DNA from 3 places in the Methylophilus luteus genome. Region 3 is predicted to be linked to each of the others. Evidence: predicted binding sites of a transcription regulator. Region 3 holds the regulator's gene; each other region holds the start of a gene.

Region 1 (2,271 bases), on a different contig from region 3:
ATATCTTTAATGGTATGCGGGTCTTCGTAGCCATGCTCCAGATCGGTATCTATCCACGGCCGGGTGTGATTGCGTACAAAATGCAGCGTATCCTTGAATGCGGCACGCGCAATGCCGGTATCCACCGCGGCTTGAATGATCTGGGCTAACGGGCCCATGGCAGTCGGGCGGTCAAAGGCCTGCTGGTGAGGCAGCACATGTTCGCTAGGGACAAAAATATTGTCCAGTATGGTAGTGCCGCTGGCCGTGGTACGTTGGCCAAAACTAGACCAGTCATCAATAATGGTCAGGCCTTGGGCGCCGGCGGGTACAAAGGCTACCGCTGTATTATCATTCACATCCTTGGTGATCACCGGCACCCAGTCAGCCAGCAGGGCACCTGATGAGTAGAATTTCTTGCCATTGAGGAAAAAGCCGCTGTTGGCAGCCGTTAATCTCGTTTTTACATCATTGACGCTCTTGGTGCCGATCTCGGAAAATGCATTGCCGAAGCGTACCCCTTGCAACACCAGTTCAAAAAAGTAGCGTTTCTGAAATTCGCTGCCATCCAGGCGTAAACCTTCCACCATATACAGATGATTCTGCGGGATCTGGCCTATGCTGGGGTCCGCTTCAGAAACCGTGGCGATGACTTCGGCCAGCGTTTTGTTGGAGACGAATGCACCGCCATATTCTTTAGGCACTGTGATGCCCCACAGGCCGCTGCTGGAGAAAAGATCCAGTTCTTTACGCGGCAGCCGTCTCTCCTTATCGCGAAGCGAAGCTTCTTTTGCGATCTCACTGGCGACCTGTTTTGCGACCTCAATGGCTTCAGCGTCAGTTTTAATGATATGCGCGAGCTCCCTGGAGTGGGTCTCAGGCAAATGCGCAACATTGCTTGCTTGTGCAGTCATAGTTAATCCTTATTAAATTGATGTTGGGCTAAAACAACGCAGTCCTCGCCGAATCATGTGTGCTGCGCGTCTACCTGCTTTATTGCATTAAATATGCCAACTGTTAAGTGATTGAATTTAATAAGTATTCGCCGTAGGCTGCGCTTTGCAAAGCGTGTAAATCGACCATAAGCTGCTGAATGCATGCTGATTAATCAGCACACTGCCAGGCGTGTACGCGGCCACAGCCAGCCTGGGGATGCTGCATTTCATGAATAGTTGCTGATAAAGCAGCAGCGCATCAGCAAAATACTGATTAAACCAACACCCTGAAAAATATAAAAAACTCTGCATGTTATTGATTTATATAGGTAAATAATCTTGGCATGGTTGCTGCTATTACTCATGTAAGCCGGTATTCCAGCATTGAACAAATTAAGTTGGCGCCGGCAACACATGTTTAGGAGCCATGAATGAGTCGTCCCTTGAAAGTCACAGCTGTTGCAGGCAGCTACAAATTACCTTCCAGAACTGCAGCACTGGTTGCGGCCCTGACCGAAAAACTGGGGCAGCAGATCGCGATCGATCTGCACCAGATAGACTTGAGTGAAATCGGTGGCAGTTTCACCGCGTCATTTGACCCCAGGGATCTGCCTGCCAGGGTGCAAAAAGATATTACAGCGATTGAAACAGCGGACCTGCTGATCGTAGCCACACCGGTCTATCGCGCTTCTTATAGTGGGCTGTTCAAACATCTGTTCGATCTGGTCAATTACGAAGCTTTGATCGATGTGCCTGTGCTGCTCGGTGCGACCGGTGGCAGCGACCGGCATGCCTTGATCATCGATCACGAGTTAAGGCCGCTATTCAGCTTTTTTCAGGCCTTGACCCTGCCAGTAGGCGTGTATGCCACTGAAGCCGACTTTGAAAACTACCAGGTGAAAAGTGAGGCCTTGAAAGCGCGTATCGAGCTGGCGATAGCACGGGCACTGCCGCTGCTTAAACATCGCGTCACCGTCACTGAAGCCAGCCTTCAGGCCATATGACACCAACGAATCTTTGGAGAACTTGTATGAGTACACAAAACATCAAATTTGCTTACTGGGTACCAAACGTCAGTGGCGGCCTGGTGGTGAGTAATATTGAGCAACGCACTAGCTGGGATATCGATTACAACCGCAAACTGGCACAAATCGCCGAAAAAGCAGGGTTTGAATATGCATTGAGCCAGATCCGTTTTACAGCGGGTTATGGTGCCGAGTTTCAGCACGAATCCGTTGCTTTCTCGCATGCGCTTCTGGCTGCCACGACCAAGCTCAAAGTGATCGCAGCCATCCTGCCTGGCCCATGGAACCCGGTGCTGGCTGCCAAGCAGCTGGCCACCATAGATCTGTTGACC
Region 2 (2,271 bases), on a different contig from region 3:
GCACAGTCAATGCGCTGCCGTACAAGAATGCTTTTTTTGATGGCGTGCTGTGCACACTGTCTATCCATCACTTTTCCAATCTGCACAGGGCTTTCAGAGAAGCCTATCGCGTCATGCGGCAAGGGCGCATTGTGTTGTTTACGGCTTTTCCCAAGCAAATGCGCGGCTACTGGCTGTGCCATTACTTTCCGCAGATGATGAAGCGCGCCATCGCGCAGATGCCGACCGAAGCCAGGGTCACGGCTGCATTACAGTCTGCAGGTTTTGAGATTGAGCGCATCGTGCCATTTTGTGTGAACAATAGCCTGACAGACCTGTTCCTCTATTCAGGCAAAGCGCGGCCAGAACAATACCTGGACCCCGAAGTGCGCGCCAATATCTCCAGTTTCAGTGAGTTATGCAGCAGCAAAGAGCTAGCCAGCGGCTTGCAACGTCTGCAGCAGGATATCGCTAGCGGTGCCTTTGCGCAGGTGGCCGAGAGCTACCGCATAGGGCAGGGCGATTATGCCTATGTGGTGGCACGTAAGTCGCTGTAGCTGCAGTTCACACCCCCAGCCTAAAGTTGCCTGACCAACACCTTTGATGGTGCTGTTGTTGCTCAGGCAACACCTGGGTCGCCGTATTCATTATTCCGCTAATTAATATTTAAAATATCCCTTTAAATACATTGGGTTATTTTATAGTCTTCAAGTGATAGCTTGCTGTTGATGTTGGCACGGAAACTGCAATGTAAGCCTTAGCCCGTAATTGAAAAGCACAGATCTGTGTTGACATCATGAAGGAGAAAACAATGGCGAATCAATTTTATTGGCAGCTTCCTACCTCTGGCGATGCACGCTATGGCGATGCCACCAAACAGCGTCGCGGTGAAGCTTCTGACCCGCATTACCCGGTATTCGGCAGTGGCGTGACCGATCCGCGCAAAAACGCATTCAACTATTACGACTATATCCACCAGGTCACCAAAGCGGCAGATATCTCTGGCTTTACCGGTGTATTTATTCCGGATGATCCTGATGGCGAAGAGCCATGGATAGTCGCCGGTTATATCGCGAGAAGCACACAGCGCCTGCGCCTGCTGACGCAGTTTGATGCTTCGCGTGGCTCTGCCGTCTATGCCGCCAAAAATGCAGTGAGTTTTCAGCGTTATACCGGTGGCCGCTTTGCCTGGCACATTACCGAAGGCAGCAGCGACGAGCATACGCGTAAACAGCTGGGCGACTTTGTGCCTAAAGAGGATATCCTGGCGCGTATCGATGAATTCATCACCGTCGCCAAAGGCGTACTCACCACTTACCCGTTTAACTTTGTCGGCCGCTTTTTTGAGGTGCAGGATGGTGGCTTTCAGGGTCCGCTCTCCAAGCGTGATGTGCCACGCGTTTACCTGGGCGGCAACGCGCCTGAACAGCTGGCGCTTTCAGCCAAACATGCCGATGTGCATGTGTTGCAAGCCGCCGATCATTCGCAGATAGAGCAGCAGATCGCGCAATACCGGCAAGCCGGCACGGGTGACACCGAATTCGCATTGCGCATCGATGTACTGGCGCGTGAAACACGCGAAGAAGCGCTGGCTGATGCCAAACGCTTTATCAGCCAGACCGATGGCGCGACCCCTGAAGATGAGTCTGCCGTGCTGTGGCCAGGTTTTGCCGAGAGCTTCACCGGTGCCAGGGCTTCTTTGATCGGCAGTTATGACGAAGTGGCGGTGGCACTGGCCGCTTATGCCAACCTGGGCGTGACGCAATTCGTATTGGCCGCCGTGCCGCATTTTGAAGAAGCCTACCGCGTGGGCAGCTATGTGTTGCCATTGGTACGACAGTTAACCGATCCGGCACAAAAGCAGGCTGCCTAGGATTATTGAGGAGATAAAATGACAATAGATGTTTTCTGGAGAATTCCAACCCACGGCGAACCCACATCACACCGTGCCCGTTCACCTTTCCGTGGCGACTGGTTCCCCGGTAATGATAACCAGACCCTTAGCGGTTTAAGCGGCGGTGGCGATGATGGCTTCACCTATATCGATTACCTGGCAGAGATTGCGCGCGCCGCAGAGATCTCCGGTTTTCAGGGTGGGCTGATCCCTTCTTTCCCTAATACCGACGAGCCGTGGGTGATTTCAGCCTTTTTGGCGCGCGAGACCAAGAACTTCCGCTTTATGATCCCGTTCCAGCCTGGTTTTCTCAACCCGGTGACAGCTGCGCGCATGACCGCCAGCCTGCAACGTGCCACAGGTGGCCGTGCGCTGTATAACGTGATCACCGGTGGCGG
Region 3 (2,271 bases):
ATATCTGTGACCGCGCCTATATCGTCAACGAAGGCGCAGTGTTTGCGGCCGGCACCCCCGATGAGATCATTCAGAATGAGGGTGTGCGTGAAGTCTATCTGGGCAAAAATTTTAGGCTGTAAGTCCTTATGAAGCAAAACCTGCAATTACGCATGTCGCAAAACCTGGCACTGACGCCGCAGCTGCAGCAGTCTATCCGCCTGTTGCAACTGTCGACGCTGGAACTGAGCCAGGAGCTGGAAGCCATCTTGCAGGAGAACCCTTTGCTCGAGATGGCCGACAATAATGAAGAAGGCGAGTTTGAAGACAACACGCCAGACGCCCCGTTAGCGGCACAGGCAGAAGTCGAAGACGCCAGCTCATTTGATGTCGCCACCCAACAGGATATCCCCTCGCCGGCCGACACCTTGCGCGAAGAGTTGCGCGATGACCTCAGCGGCAATGAAGGCGAACTGCCCAACCTGAATGAAGAATTCACGCCGCCGGAGTTTGAAGACGATTACGGCGAGTTTGGCAGCACCAGCAACTGGGATGAGGCAGGCCGCAACAATACCGACGATGAAGACGGCGATTTTTCACGCCAGGACGCCAGCAGCATCAGCCTGCGTGAGCACCTGATAGACCAGATACAGCTGGCGCACCTGTCGCACCGCGACATGAGCCTGGTCAAACTGCTGCTGGACAGCATCAATGACGACGGCTACCTGGAGCAAGACTTGCAGGAAGTGGTAGACAACCTGCCGCTGGAACTAGAAGTCGACCTGCTGGAACTGGAAACAGCGCTCAAGCTGATCCAGAACCTGGACCCCATAGGCATAGGTGCGCGTGACCTGCGCGAATGCCTGTTGCTGCAACTGCAGGCCCTGCCGGCCAGCACGCCCTACCTGAAAATTGCGATCGCGCTGGTGAAAGACCATCTGGCGTTGCTGGCCAATAAAGATTTTATCAAGCTGCGCAAACAGCTCAGTTGCGATGAAGCCTCACTCAAAGGCGCGCAGCAACTGATACGCCAGCAAAACCCGCGGCCGGGCAGCGAGTTCTCCAACTTTAGCCATGACCATTTTATCCAGCACGATGTGGTGGTGAAAAAGATCAAAGGTATCTGGGTAGCAACCCTCAACGACGGCGTGATCCCCAAACTGCGCATCAACCAGATGTATGCCGACATCCTCAAACGTAACCGTGAAAGCTCGGGCCAGTACCTGCAAAGCCAGATGCAGGAAGCCAAATGGATGATCAAGAATATCCAGCAACGCTTCTCGACCATATTGCGCGTATCACAAGCCATTGTAGACCGGCAGCGTAACTTCTTTGAGCACGGCGATATCGCCATGCGACCGTTGGTGCTGCGTGAGATCGCCGAAGAGTTAGACCTGCATGAAAGTACTGTTTCGCGCGTCACCACCCACAAGTACATGCTCACTCCACGCGGAGTTTATGAGCTTAAATACTTCTTTGGCAGCTCAGTCGCTACCGATGCTGGCGGTTCCTGCTCGGCAACCGCCATACGCGCACTGATCAAGCAAATGGTGGCAGAAGAGAACGAGAAAAAACCGCTTTCTGACAACCAGATCACCGATACCCTGGCGCAACAGGGCATAGTGGTGGCACGGCGTACCATTGCCAAATACCGTGAGTCATTGAGCATACCGCCAGCTAATCTGCGCAAATCGCTTTAATTTCCCAGCATCACGCCACTGCATAGCCGGTGTTATCCTCGGCATTGAGGAGTGCGCAACTTGGCTAGCGCAACCTGTGCGGACCGTGCAGCGCGAGTGATGCACTTACTGGAGTTGTAGTTAGGTATTTCTTTGGGTGGTTTAGTGATCTGATTCACCATTTTCTTTCGCCTCTAGGCGAGTTACTTTTCTTTGCTTGCACAAAGAAAACGTAACCAAAAGAAATGCACCCTAGCATCCGCTTGTTTCCTGCGTTGCTCACCTCAGGACTTTCGTCCGTTGCTTTGCCGGACTTAGGCATAAGCGGTCGCGAAACTCGCCCTGACAAGCCACACACACTGTGGCTTGTTGCGGAGCTCAGACAGTCGCTCCCTTCCTCCTTATTTTGATTCCGCTACTCGGCGCGTCAGATAGGGGCCCGGAAAAACACACGCCCTTAGTGAAGCTGGGGTTTTTCATATTTATTCCCGCGCAACCATTGCCATAGAATCGGTATTTGTTTGGATAGTTTTGCGCTCTGTTTCAGCGTTCTTTTTCGCCTCTAGGCGAGTTACTTTTCTTTGCTTGCACAAAGAAAACGTAACCAAAAGAA

What was found. The regulator sigma-54, encoded in region 3, starts transcription at its own class of promoters, with help from an activator protein. The targets are predictions, from matches to a motif close to TGGCACNNTTCCTGCT.
Region 1: the regulator sigma-54 is predicted to act here: its motif matches at 977-992, upstream of ACFQ1Z_RS05815 (SfnB family sulfur acquisition oxidoreductase).
Region 2: the regulator sigma-54 is predicted to act here: its motif matches at 712-727, upstream of ACFQ1Z_RS02880 (LLM class flavin-dependent oxidoreductase).

Annotation. Positions count from the first base shown of each region.
Region 1 covers NZ_JBHTKB010000001.1:1,276,080-1,278,350, reverse strand. Annotated here, with positions in the region: gene ACFQ1Z_RS05815 (SfnB family sulfur acquisition oxidoreductase) at 1-893, opposite strand, end outside; gene msuE (FMN reductase) at 1,346-1,918, shown strand; gene sfnG (dimethylsulfone monooxygenase SfnG) at 1,945-2,271, shown strand, end outside.
Region 2 covers NZ_JBHTKB010000001.1:655,141-657,411, forward strand. Annotated here, with positions in the region: gene ACFQ1Z_RS02875 (class I SAM-dependent methyltransferase) at 1-536, shown strand, start outside; gene ACFQ1Z_RS02880 (LLM class flavin-dependent oxidoreductase) at 791-1,852, shown strand; gene ACFQ1Z_RS02885 (LLM class flavin-dependent oxidoreductase) at 1,871-2,271, shown strand, end outside.
Region 3 covers NZ_JBHTKB010000002.1:871-3,141, reverse strand. Annotated here, with positions in the region: gene lptB (LPS export ABC transporter ATP-binding protein) at 1-122, shown strand, start outside; gene ACFQ1Z_RS09500 (RNA polymerase factor sigma-54) at 129-1,679, shown strand.